DNA from 3 places in the Telluria sp. GW821-FHT07G12 genome. Region 2 is predicted to be linked to each of the others. Evidence: predicted binding sites of a transcription regulator. Region 2 holds the regulator's gene; each other region holds the start of a gene.
The links. The regulator sigma-54, encoded in region 2, starts transcription at its own class of promoters, with help from an activator protein. The targets are predictions, from matches to a motif close to TGGCANGNAANCTGCTTT.

Region 1: the regulator sigma-54 is predicted to act here: its motif matches at 1,781-1,798, upstream of AC07PE_RS25190 (urease accessory protein UreD).
Region 3: the regulator sigma-54 is predicted to act here: its motif matches at 1,661-1,678, upstream of AC07PE_RS26265 (TldD/PmbA family protein).

Annotation. Positions count from the first base shown of each region.
Region 1 is NZ_JBWKQA010000009.1:94,301-98,387, reverse strand. Features, by position in the region: gene AC07PE_RS25195 (DUF1302 domain-containing protein) at 1-1,703, shown strand, start outside; gene AC07PE_RS25190 (urease accessory protein UreD) at 1,808-2,656, shown strand; gene AC07PE_RS25185 (urease subunit gamma) at 2,666-2,968, shown strand; gene AC07PE_RS25180 (urease subunit beta) at 2,980-3,306, shown strand; gene ureC (urease subunit alpha) at 3,303-4,087, shown strand, end outside.
Region 2 is NZ_JBWKQA010000008.1:110,636-114,722, forward strand. Features, by position in the region: gene lptA (lipopolysaccharide transport periplasmic protein LptA) at 1-492, shown strand, start outside; gene lptA (lipopolysaccharide transport periplasmic protein LptA) at 494-1,060, shown strand; gene lptB (LPS export ABC transporter ATP-binding protein) at 1,060-1,842, shown strand; gene AC07PE_RS24185 (RNA polymerase factor sigma-54) at 1,845-3,329, shown strand; gene hpf (ribosome hibernation-promoting factor, HPF/YfiA family) at 3,388-3,756, shown strand; gene AC07PE_RS24195 (enoyl-CoA hydratase/isomerase family protein) at 3,860-4,087, shown strand, end outside.
Region 3 is NZ_JBWKQA010000011.1:32,622-36,708, forward strand. Features, by position in the region: gene AC07PE_RS26265 (TldD/PmbA family protein) at 1-1,550, opposite strand, end outside; gene AC07PE_RS26270 (class I SAM-dependent methyltransferase) at 1,874-2,683, shown strand; gene AC07PE_RS26275 (S1C family serine protease) at 2,772-4,087, shown strand, end outside.

The sequences.
Region 1 (4,087 bases), on a different contig from region 2:
TCCTCGATGCATACCCGACATGGGCAGGCGATGGCCTGAGCGTGACCGGCCGTATCGCATTTGGCGGCGTCAACCGGCTGGAGGCGCCCGATCCGCTGCTGCTCACCGCCGCCAACTCGGCCGCGATCAGCCTGGTCGGCTATGGCATGGGCGCGAATGCCGACGACGCCAATTTGAACTACGCGCGCCATGACTGGGTGTCGCGCGCATGGCTCGGCAACCTCGACCTGCGCTACGAAGGCGCCACGATGAACGGGGTGGTCCGCGTCAAGGCCTGGTACGACGACGGCCTGCGGCATGATGCCCGGCCCTGGGGCAATTCGATCAGCCGCTACGCCGCTGGACAGCCTCTGGGCGATGCCGGCACGGACAAGCTGGGCCGCTTTTCCGGCGTGGCCCTGGGCGAAGCCTGGCTCGAGCGCAGCATGGCGCCCGGCGGCAACAGCCTGCTGCTGCGCGCCGGCCGCCAGCTGACGCCCTGGAGCGAGCGCGGACCGGCGCTGGAAGCCATGGCGCCGCGCGACTTTCCGGCGTCGCGGCGCGCCGGCAGCCTGCCCCAGGAGACGCGGGTAGCGGCCCCGATGCTGTTCGCGCGCGCAGGCCTGGCGCCCGGCTGGGCGCTGGAAGGCTTCGTGCAGGCTTTCCGGCCCAGCGCGATCGATACCTGCGGCACCTATTGGGCGATCAGCGACTACGCTGCGGACGGTTGCAATGCCGTGATGGCCGGTCCTCCAGGGGGCCTGAGCGATCGTGCACGGATGGCCCAGGGGGCGTTCATGCAGCGCCTGCCGACAGTGAAGCCGGACGCACCGAACCGTGGCCTGGCGCTGTTCTGGCAAGCGGACGGCGATACCGAATTCGGCGTCTACCATGCGCGTTATGGCTGGCGCATGCCCATGCCGAGCCTGCGGCGCTCGACGCGCGTCGGCGCGCCCCTGATCGCGGGCGACCCGGGCGGCCTGAACATGCGCTTCTTTACCGAGTACGTGAGCAACGCAAGCCTGACGGCCTTCACCGCCAGCCACCGTGCCGGCGCCACTACCTACGGCGCCGAACTGTCCTGGCGCGAGCGCATCCCTTTCATGCTGTCGCCGGCCGACGTGCTGCCGCCTTTCCTGAACCCGAGCATACCGGCGATGCTGCGCACCAGCGTCGACGCGGTGCCGCCGGGCGGCATCTTCCCGGGTTACGACCTGTATTCGATGGCCCAGCTTCAGCTGAGCGTGCAGCACCGCTGGGAAGCCTTCGGCGTGCCGCTGACCGGGCTGGTGGAACTGATGGGCAAGCACACGCCGGGCCTGCCGGACCAGAACGTGCGGCGCTATGGCCGCGCCGACGTGTTCGGCCCGGGTCCGGTGAACGGCGTCTGCACGGTAATGACGGGCGACGCGGCGCGCCAGTGCAGCCAGCGCGGCTACCAGACCGCCAACTCATGGAGCTACCGCCTGCGCCTCGACGCGCGCCTGCCCGAGTTTGCACCTGGCCTGGCAACCAAGCTGACGGCCGGCTTCGGCCATGAGGTGAAGGGCTGGTCCGGCGATTTCGCCATCAACGAGGGCCGGCGCATGCTGTCGGCCGGCTGCCAGTTCGAATACCGCAAACGCTACTTCGCCGACCTGCAGTACGTCGGCATCTGGGGCGGCGACTACAACCCGACCTCCGACCGCGACACCCTGGCGCTGTCTGCCGGCGTGCGCTTTTAAGGTCCGCCGGCCGCACCGCCCTGGTGCGCTTTCCCTTTCGGGTGCAGCGCGCAGGCGCCAGGCGCCCCTGATTGCCATGGCACGCATCCTGCTAAACAGGAGGTATGCGCGATTCCTCCCTTTCCACTCCCGTCTTCCAGCCGCCGCCGGCGCCGCCCTGGCGCGCCAGCCTGGACCTGGGCTTCACCTGCGACGGTGAGTTCACGCGGCTCGCAAGCCGTGCGCATGCCGGACCGCTGCGCGTGCAGAAGGCGCTGTATCCGGAAGGGCCGCGCACCTGCCACGTGATCCTCGTGCACCCGCCCGGCGGCGTGGTAGGCGGCGACCGCCTGGAGATCGATGTCCGGCTGGGCGGCAGCAGCAGGGTCTTCGCCACCACGCCCGGCGCCGCCAAGTGGTACCGCGCGCAGGACCGCCTGTCGCGCCAGGACGTTCGCCTGCGGATAGCCGACGGCGCCGCGCTCGAATGGCTGCCCCAGGAAAGCATCTTCTACGACGGCGCCGGCGTCGAGCTCGAACACGAGGTCGAGCTGGGCGAGGGCGCCGCCTATATCGGCAGCGAGATCCTGTGCTTCGGCCGGCGCGCGATGGGCGAGCGCTTCGTGCGCGGGCAGGTTGCCCAGCGCACCCGCATCCGCCAGGCCGGCCGCCTGGTCTGGCATGAGCAGGGCCGGCTCGATGCCGCCGGCCTGGACAGCCCGCTGGGCTTGAACGGGCAGAGCGTGTGCGCGACCTTGCTCGCGGTCGGCAAGCCGCTGCCGGCGGCGGTCGCGGCCGCGCTGCGCGGCGGTGTCCCGGGCCTGGCCCTGAGCCAGGTGAAATCGGTGCTGGTGGCGCGCCACCTGGGCGACGACAGCGAAACCGCGCGCGCCGCCATGCTGCGCGTGTGGCAGGCGGTGCGGCCGCACCTGCTGGGCCTCGACGGCCGCCCGCCGCGCATCTGGAACACCTAGGAGCCGACCATGGACCTGACGCCCCGCGAAAAAGACAAGCTGCTGATCTTCACCGCCGCCCTGCTGGCCGAGCGCCGCCGCGCACGCGGGCTGAAACTGAACTATCCGGAAGCCGTGGCGCTCATCAGCGCCGCGATCATGGAAGGTGCGCGCGACGGCCGCAGCGTCGCCGCGCTGATGAGCGAGGGCGCCACCATCCTGGGCCGCGACGACGTGATGGAAGGTGTGCCGGAGATGATCCCGGAGATCCAGGTCGAAGCCACCTTCCCGGACGGCAGCAAGCTGGTCACCGTCCACCAGCCCATCGTTTGAATGGAGACCGCATGATCCCCGGCGAATACTTTCTGGAAGAGGGCGAGATCGTTCTGAATGCCGGCCGCCGCACGCATGTGCTGACGGTGGCGAACGCCGGCGACCGTCCGATCCAGGTCGGCTCGCACTATCACTTCTACGAGGTCAATACGGCCCTGCGCTTCGAACGCGAGGCGGCGCTCGGCATGCGCCTGAACATCGCAGCCGGCACCGCGGTACGCTTCGAGCCGGGCCAGCAGCGCACCGTGGAGCTGGTCGAACTGGCCGGCGCGCGGGTGGCGGTCGGCTTCCAGGGCCGCGTGAACGGTCCGCTGCCCGGGCAGGAGGCGTCCGCATGACGAGCATCTCGCGCCAGGCCTATGCCGACATGCTCGGCCCGACCACGGGAGACCGCATCCGCCTGGCCGACACCGGCCTGCTGATCGAGATCGAACGCGACTTTGCCGTATACGGCGAAGAGGTCAAATTCGGCGGCGGCAAGGTGATCCGCGACGGCATGGGCCAGTCGCAGCTGCCGCACGCGCAGGTCATGGACACGGTCATCACGAACGCCGTGATCGTCGACCACTGGGGCATCGTCAAGGGCGACATCGGCATCAAGGACGGCCTGGTCGCCGGCGTCGGCAAGGCCGGCAATCCGGACATCCAGCCCGGTGTGACCCTGGCCATCGGCGGCGCCACCGAGATCGTCGCCGGCGAAGGCATGATCGTCACCGCCGGCGGCGTCGACACCCACATCCATTTCATCTGCCCGCAGCAGATCGAGGAAGCGCTGGCCTCCGGCATCACCACCATGCTGGGCGGCGGCACCGGGCCGGCGGTCGGCACCGCGGCGACCACTTGCACGCCCGGCCCCTGGCACATCCACGCCATGCTGGCGGCCGCCGACGCCTTCCCGATGAATCTCGGTTTCTTCGGCAAGGGCAACGTCAGCCGTCCGCGCCCGCTGGAAGAGCAGATCGAGGCCGGCGCGGTGGGCCTGAAACTGCACGAGGACTGGGGCAGCACCCCGGCCGCGATCGACAACTGCCTGGCGGTGGCCGAGCGCATGGACGTGCAGGTGGCCCTGCATTCGGACACCCTGAACGAGGCCGGCTTCCTGGAGTCCACGCTGGCGGC
Region 2 (4,087 bases):
TCGCTCAAGCAGGCCCAGATCGATTTCGACAGCGGCCACATCGACGAAGCCACCCAGACGCGTATCCTGACCGGCAACGTGGTGCTGACGCGCGGCACCCTGCTGATCAAGTCGGACAAGGCCGTGCTGAAGGAAACCCCCGAGGGCTACATGCTGCTGACGCTGACGGCCGCACCGGGCAAAACCGCCAGCTTCCGCCAGAAGCGCGACGGCGGCCCGGACTTGTGGACCGAAGGCCAGGCCCAGCGCATCGAGTACGACGAGCGTACCGAGGTGGTCAAGCTGTTCGCCAACGCCATCGTCAAGCAGCTGGAAGGCAAGCGCATGACGAGCGAGGTGAACGGCCCCTTCATCTCCTACGACAACCGCACCGAGCAGGCCAACGTGTTCAACGACGCCAGCGGCGAAAGCAAGGCGGGCGGCGGCCGCAGCACCATCATTATCGCGCCGCGCCGTACTACGCCGGCCGCTGCGCCGGCAGGGAAGCAGTAACATGAAGCGCGCCCTCGCCGCCGCCCTCGCCACGCTGATGCTGGCGCCGCTCGCGCAGGCCGAGCGGGCGGATTCGCTCAAGCCCTTCAATGTCGAAGGCGACAAGGCGACAATCGACCAGGCCACCCAAACCGTGATCCTGACCGGCAATGTGATCGGCACCCGCGGCACCATGCTGCTGAAGGCCGAGCGCGCCGAGATCAGGGAAACGCCGGATGGCTATCGGACCGTGGTGCTGTTCGGGGCGAACGGCAAGACCGCGTCGTTTCGCCAGAAGCGCGACGGCGGCGCTGACGAGTGGGCCGAAGGCTACGGCGAGCGCATGGAATATGACGAGCGCACGGATGTCGTCAAACTGATCTCGCACGCCGTCATCAGGCAGCTGGACGGCCGCACCGTGACCAGAGAGATGAGCGGCCCGTTCATTTCCTACGACGCCCGCAAAGAAGTCCTGTTGAACATGAATGACGTGAGCGGCAGCGACAAGCCGGGCAAGGATCGCGTCAGCGTCACTTTTTACACGCGCCGCCCGGCCTCGGCAGCGCAACCGGAAGCAGGAAAGCAATGATGGATGTACAAGCAAACGCCGCCACGGCCGACATCGCATGCGGTGGCAGCACCCTGGTCGCCAAGGGACTGCAGAAAAGCTACGGCAAGCGCCTGGTGGTGCGCGACGTCTCGCTGGAGGTCGCCTGCGGCGAGGTGGTGGGACTGCTCGGCCCGAACGGCGCCGGCAAGACCACCTCGTTCTACATGATCGTGGGCCTGGTGCCGGCCGAAGCCGGCGCCATCGTCATCAACGGCACCGACATCACGAGCCTGCCGATCCACCGCCGCGCCATGCTCGGCCTGTCCTACCTGCCGCAGGAAGCCTCGGTCTTCCGCAAGCTGACGGTGGAAGAGAACATCCGCGCCGTGCTGGAACTGCAGCGCGAGAACGGCAAGCCGCTGAGCAAGGCGCGCATCCAGGAACGCCTGGACGAGCTGCTGGCCGAGCTGCAGATCGAGAAGCTGCGCGAGAACCCGGCGATGTCGCTGTCGGGCGGCGAGCGGCGTCGCGTGGAGATCGCGCGCGCGCTGGCCACCGATCCGCGCTTCGTGCTGCTGGACGAACCCTTCGCCGGCGTGGATCCAATTGCCGTGATCGAGATCCAACGTATCGTGCGCTTCCTGAAAGAGCGCGGCATCGGCGTCCTGATCACCGACCACAACGTGCGCGAGACGCTCGGCATCTGCGACCGTGCCTACATCATCAACCAGGGCGCCGTGCTGGCCTCGGGCCGTCCCGACGACATCATCGCCAACGAGTCCGTCCGCCGCGTCTACCTGGGTGAACACTTCAGGATGTAGTCATGAAACAGACGCTCCAACTCAAGACCTCACAGCATCTTGCGCTGACGCCGCAACTCCAGCAGTCGATCCGCCTGCTGCAGCTGTCCACGCTCGAACTCCACCAGGAGATCGAACAGGTCCTGGGTGAGAATCCGCTGCTCGAGCGCCTCGACGATCCGCTCGATCGCTCGGTGCGCCTGTTGGCGGACGGTGCGATCAACAACGGTGCGTCGACTTCCACCACGCCCGATTCGCCTCCCGCATCCGGGCAGGGCGAGGAAGGCAATGGCAGCGGCGGCGGCGAGTCGGAAGGCGGCGACAGCGGCGAGGCCGGCGGCGCCGAGCACGAGATGGAGTGGGGCGAATCGGGCCGCTCGGGCAGCGGCGGCGAGGAAGAGGACGGCCGCCCGCAGCTGGAAGCCAGCCCCATCTCGCTGCGCGAACACCTGATGGAACAGGTGCGCCTGACCTGCATCTCGCCGCGCGACTGCGCGCTGGTCGAGATCGTGGTCGACTCCCTCGACGACAACGGCTACCTGGAAGAATCGCTGGACGACATCCACGCGCGCATGCCGACCGAACTCGAGATCGAATTCGAGGAACTGCGCACCGCGCTGTCGATGGTGCAGAGCATGGACCCGCCGGGCGTGGGCGCACGCAGCGCCGCCGAATGCCTGGCCTTGCAGATCCGCCGCATGCCCGGCGTGGCGATGGTGACGCGGCGCATGGCGCTGGTCATCGTGGAGCGCTACCTGACCTGGTTCGCGCAGCGCGAATTCAACAAGCTCAAGAAGGCCCTCGACTGCGACGACGAAGACCTGCGCGAAGCCCAGGCCGTGATCCGCCAGTGCAATCCGCATCCGGGCGCGGCCTTCGCATCCGACGTCTCCGACTTCGTGGTGCCGGACGTGATCGTGCGCCGCGCGAAGGATGGCTGGAGCGTGCAGCTGAATCCGGAAGTGATGCCGCGCCTGCGCGTGAACAGCATCTACGCCGCCTTGCTGAAGCAGGGGAAATCGGAATCGCAGCTGAATGCGCAGTTGCAGGAAGCCAAGTGGCTGATCAAAAACATGCGCCAGCGCTTCGACACGATCCTGCGTGTCGCGCAAGCAATCGTCGAGCGCCAGCGGAACTTTTTTTCCCATGGCGCGGTTGCCATGCGGCCCCTTGTTTTACGTGAGATAGCTGATACACTAGGTCTACACGAGAGCACAATTTCTCGCGTCACAACTCAGAAATATATGCTGACGCCGCACGGCATGTTTGAGTTGAAGTACTTTTTCGGGAGTCACGTTGCGACCGAGGCAGGTGGTGAAGCATCCTCGACCGCGATACGCGCTCTCATCGTACAACTCACAGGAGCAGAAGACCCCAAGAACCCTTTATCCGACAGCAAGATCGCGGAGATGCTAGGGGAACAGGGAATGGTTATCGCACGCCGCACGGTCGCGAAATACCGTGAGGCGCTGAAGATCCCGCCCGTCAGCCTCCGCAAATCCTTGTAATAAGCTGCAGGGCACCCAGATACTGATAACCTGACAGCGCATCTTCAAAGGAGTGTGTATGAATCTCACTATCAGCGGACATCATCTCGATGTAACCCCAGCAATCCGTGAATACGTACAGAACAAGCTCGAACGCATCACCCGCCATTTCGATCAAGTGATCGACTCCCACGTCATCCTCTGCATTGACAATCTCACCGAGAAAGAAAAACGCCAGAAGGCCGAGATCAACCTGCGTGTTGCTGGGAAGATCGTTCACGTCGCCAGCGCTGCGCACGACCTCTACGCTGCGATCGACATGCTGATGGACCGCCTGGACAGGCAGGTTCAGAAGTACAAGCAGATGCTGCAGGACCACAGTCACACAGCACTAAAACGCATGGCCAACGAGGACATTGAAGGAGGAGAAGCTGCCGCTGCAGCGTGATCATTCCGCTGGCGCAGCATAAGCAAGACGAAGGGCGCATCAGGCGCCCTTTTCGTTTGGTAGGCCGCTACAATGCCGTTTTCCCATTCATAAATAAAAGAACATGAGCGAATACGTGCAGACCCGTGTGGCCAATGGCACCGGCATCATTACCCTGGATCGTCCCAAGGCCCTGAACTCGCTGTCGCTGGAAATGGTGCGCGCAATGACGGAGGCCTTGCTGGCCTGGCGCGAGGACGCTGGCGTCGACGCCGTCGTCATCACCAGCACCAGCGAGAAAGCCCTGTGCGCAGGCGGCGACATCCGTTTCTTCCACCAGGCCGGACATGCG
Region 3 (4,087 bases), on a different contig from region 2:
GGCTGGCCCTTGCCGTCGAAGAAGGAGCCGCCCATGCGCCAGTCGCGCTCATCGCAGATGGCGCTGCAGGCATTCCAGAATTCCTGGGTGTTCGACTGATAGGCCACATCTTCCAGCATCTGGCCGATCTTGCCGTTGTTGATCTCGTAGAACAGCTGGCCGCCGAACTGGAAGTTGTAGCGCTGCTGGTCGATCGAGAACGAGCCGTCGCCGACGATGTAGATGCCCTTCTTGATGTCCTTGACCATCTCGTCCGGGCTCAATCTCTTCTTGCCCGCCTGGAGCGAGACGTTCGGCATGCGCTGGAACTGCACGTTGCTCCAGCTGTCCGCATACGAGCAGCCGTGCGATTCCTTCTCGCCGATGATGTGGGCCTGGTCGCGCGTGGCCTGATAGTTGACCAGGATGCCGTCCTTGATGATGTCCCAGCGCTTGGTCTTGACGCCTTCGTCGTCGAAGCCGACGTTGCCCAGCGAGCCGGCGGTGACCTTGTCCGCTACGATGTTCACCAGCGGCGAACCGTAGTTGAATTTCTTCGACTCCCATTTATCGAGGGTGGCGAAGCTGGTGCCGGCGTAATTCGCCTCGTAGCCCAGCACGCGGTCCAGTTCCGTCGGGTGGCCGACCGATTCGTGGATGGTCAGGAACAGGTGTTCCGGCGAGAGCATCAGGTCGTACTTGCCCGGGACGACGGTCTTGGCGGTCAGCTTGCGCTTGGCGTCGCGGCCGGCGGCGCGGGCATCCTCGATCATGTCGTAGGAGCGGGTGTACAGCGTCGCCACGCCGCCGGCGGCCTTGATCTTGTCTTCCTTGCGCGCGTCCAGGTATTCGTAGCCCATGCCGACCGGCGCCGACAGGCCCTGGCGCGAACGGAATTTGCCGGTCGCCTTGTCGACCGCGGTGGCGGTCAGCGGCGCCCACAGGCGCTGGATGTCCTGGTCGATATACGAGCCGTCGGTGGACGCGAAGTACTTCTGCTGGTTCACCTGGAACAGCATCGACTGCATGAAGTTGGCGCCGCCTTCCATGCCGGCCTTGTTGGCGGCGATCAGCAGCTCGGCCTTTTCCTTGATCGGCACCGTGCGCCAGTCCTTGGTCACCGGCGTCGCCCACGACACCTCGCCCACGCCCTTGACTGGTGCAAGCTGCACCGGTTCGGACTGCAGCTTGGCGTTGGCCTTGGCGATCGCCACCGCCTGGCGCGCCGCGCCGGCCACGCCGTCCGGGGTCATGTCGTTGGTCGCGGCAAAGCCGTAGGCGCCGTTGCAGACCACGCGCACGCCGATGCCGGCCGACTCGGTGTTCACCACGTTCTCGACGTTCAGGTCGCGGGTGATCACGTACTGGTTGAGGTAGCGGCCGATGCGCACGTCGCAGTAGCTGGCGCCGGCCTTGGTGGCGGCGCTCAGCGCGGTATCGGCCAGCATCTTCTTGGCCGCAACGGGCATCGGATTGAGCAGTTCTTCGGCGGCGATTGCGCGGCCGAAGACGGGAACCAGCATCGAGCCGAAAGCCAGGCCGCTGATGTTGAGGAAGGTACGGCGTTCCATGACGTCTCCTGAAGTGGACAGTGGCCCGGCGGACGGACCGCTTGTTTGTACTGCGCTTGGTCTTCTTCGTTCTTGGCTGCTGAACCATATCAGCAAGTAAAGTTTTTGAATAGGCAATCTTTATGCCAAGCGCCTGAATCCCTGCTTGCGGCGCACGGGGCGGTCCGGTGTTCGGCTGGACAGTGTCCGCGCCCTGTCCGGGGAGTGTCCGCTCGGACGCCTGCGATACATACACATCTTTACTTGACGACAATTGTGACGTGGCCGATGATCGCCGGGCGGCACGGCATGGCGCCGATGCCATCGACCCTGGAGACGACACAATGAAACGATTCATCCTGGCCGCCCTGCTGGCAAGCGGCCTGGCCGGCCTCGCACAAGCCGCCGACAAGAACGACGACGCGCAGCTGCGCGCGGCCATCGCGGGCAGCCACCGGAGCAGCGCCAACGCGGCGCGCGACAGCTTCCGCCATCCCTACGAAACCCTGAGCTTCTTCGGCATCAAGCCGAACATGACCGTGGTCGAGCTGTCGCCGGGTGGCGGCTGGTACACCGAGATCCTGGCGCCCTACCTGCGCGATAACGGCAAGCTGATTGCCGCGGGCCCGGCGTTCAATCCGGCCAAGCGCGGCACGGTGGCGTTCAAGCAGAAGCTGGACGCCACCCCGGCGGTCTTCGGCAAGGTCGTGCAGGGCGTCTTCGAGCCGCCATCGACCTACAACTTCGCGGCCCCGGGCAGCGCCGACATGGTGCTCACCTTCCGCAATCTGCATAACTGGATCGACGACGGCGGCGACGAAGAGCTGAAGGCCGTGTTCAAGGCCGCCTACACCAGCCTGAAGCCGGGCGGGGTGCTGGGGATCGAAGAACACCGCCTGCCGGAAGCGATGCCGCAGGATGCAAAGACCTCGAGCGGCTATGTGCATGAGTCCTATGTGATCAAGATGGCCGAGAGCGCCGGCTTCAAGCTGGCCGGCAAATCCGAGATCAACGCCAATCCGAAGGACAAGGCCGACCACAAGAACGGCGTGTGGGCGCTGCCGCCGACCCTGACCAACAAGGACGAAGACCGCGCCAAATACCAGGCCATCGGCGAGAGCGACCGCATGACGCTCAAGTTCGTGAAGCCGTAAATACGCGATCGATGCTCACCGCGGCGAATGTGAAGCCGCGGTGAGAATTTGTGAATTTTTGCGCCGTCCCTCAGTGTATAGTCGGCGCATGAAATTGATCCGACTTGCCGCCGCGGCCCTGCTTGCCGCTTCCAGCCTCGCCACCCAGGCCCAGGACATCGACGCCAAGGCGCCGCCCACCCGGCCCGCGAACAGCTCCAGTATCGAAAAATCGGTCGTCAAGATCTTCACGACCTTGCGCCGCCCCGACCCCTACCGGCCCTGGACCAAGGCGACGCCGCAGGAAGCCACCGGCTCCGGCGTGGTCATCGAGGGCAAGCGCATTCTCACCAATGCCCACGTGGTGGGCTATGCCAGCCAGGTGCAGGTGCAGGCCAGCGAGGAAGGCGACAAGGTCGGCGCCACCGTGGTCGCGATCGCGCGCGGGATCGACCTCGCCATCCTCAAGCTCGACGACGAATCCTTCTTCGACGAACACCCCGCATTGAAGCGCGCCAGCGTGCTGCCCGACGTGCGCGACGCGGTCATGGCCTATGGCTACCCGATGGGCGGCAACTCGCTGTCGATCACCAAGGGCATCGTCTCGCGCGTCGAATACGTCCCCTACTTCTTCGGCGCCTCCGGCCTGCGCGTGCAGATCGACGCCCCGATCAATCCCGGCAACAGCGGCGGCCCGATCGTCGCCGGCGACCGCATGGTCGGCCTGGCCTACTCCATCATCGCCAGCGCCAACAACATCGGCTACGTGATCCCGAACGAGGAAGTCGAACTGTTCCTGCGCGACGTGGCGGACGGCCGCTACGACGGCAAGCCGCAGCTGCTCGACGACACCCAGACGCTGGAGAACCCGGTGCTGCGCCAGTATTTGAAGATCGACAAGTCGGTCCGCGGTGTGGTCGTGCACCGTCCGAACAGCAGCGATGCATCCTATCCGCTCAAGGAATGGGATCTGATCACGAAGATCGGCGACTACCCGGTCGACGACCAGGGCATGGTCAAGCTGGGCCCCAACCTGCGCGTGCGCTTCCAGTACCGCGTGCAGCAGGTGGCAAAGGACGGCAAGGTGCCGCTGACCGTGGTCCGCGACGGCAAGACGATGCAGGTGCAGGTGCCGGTCGCCGGCAAGCGCCCGCTCTTGATTCCGGACCTGGACGGCGGCTATCCCTCGTACTTCATCTACGGCCCGATCGTGTTCTCGCGCGCCACCGAGGAGTACCTGTCCTTCATTACCGCAAACGCCTCGACCTTGAACAACTACGGCTTCAACGGCAGCCCGCTGGTGACGCGCCGCGGCGAAGCGCCGAGCAGCCGCCACGAGGAACTGGTGGTGGTCAGCTCGCCCTTCTTCCCGCACAAGCTGGTGGCCGGCTACAGCAACCGCTTCGGCTCGGTGGTGGAATCGGT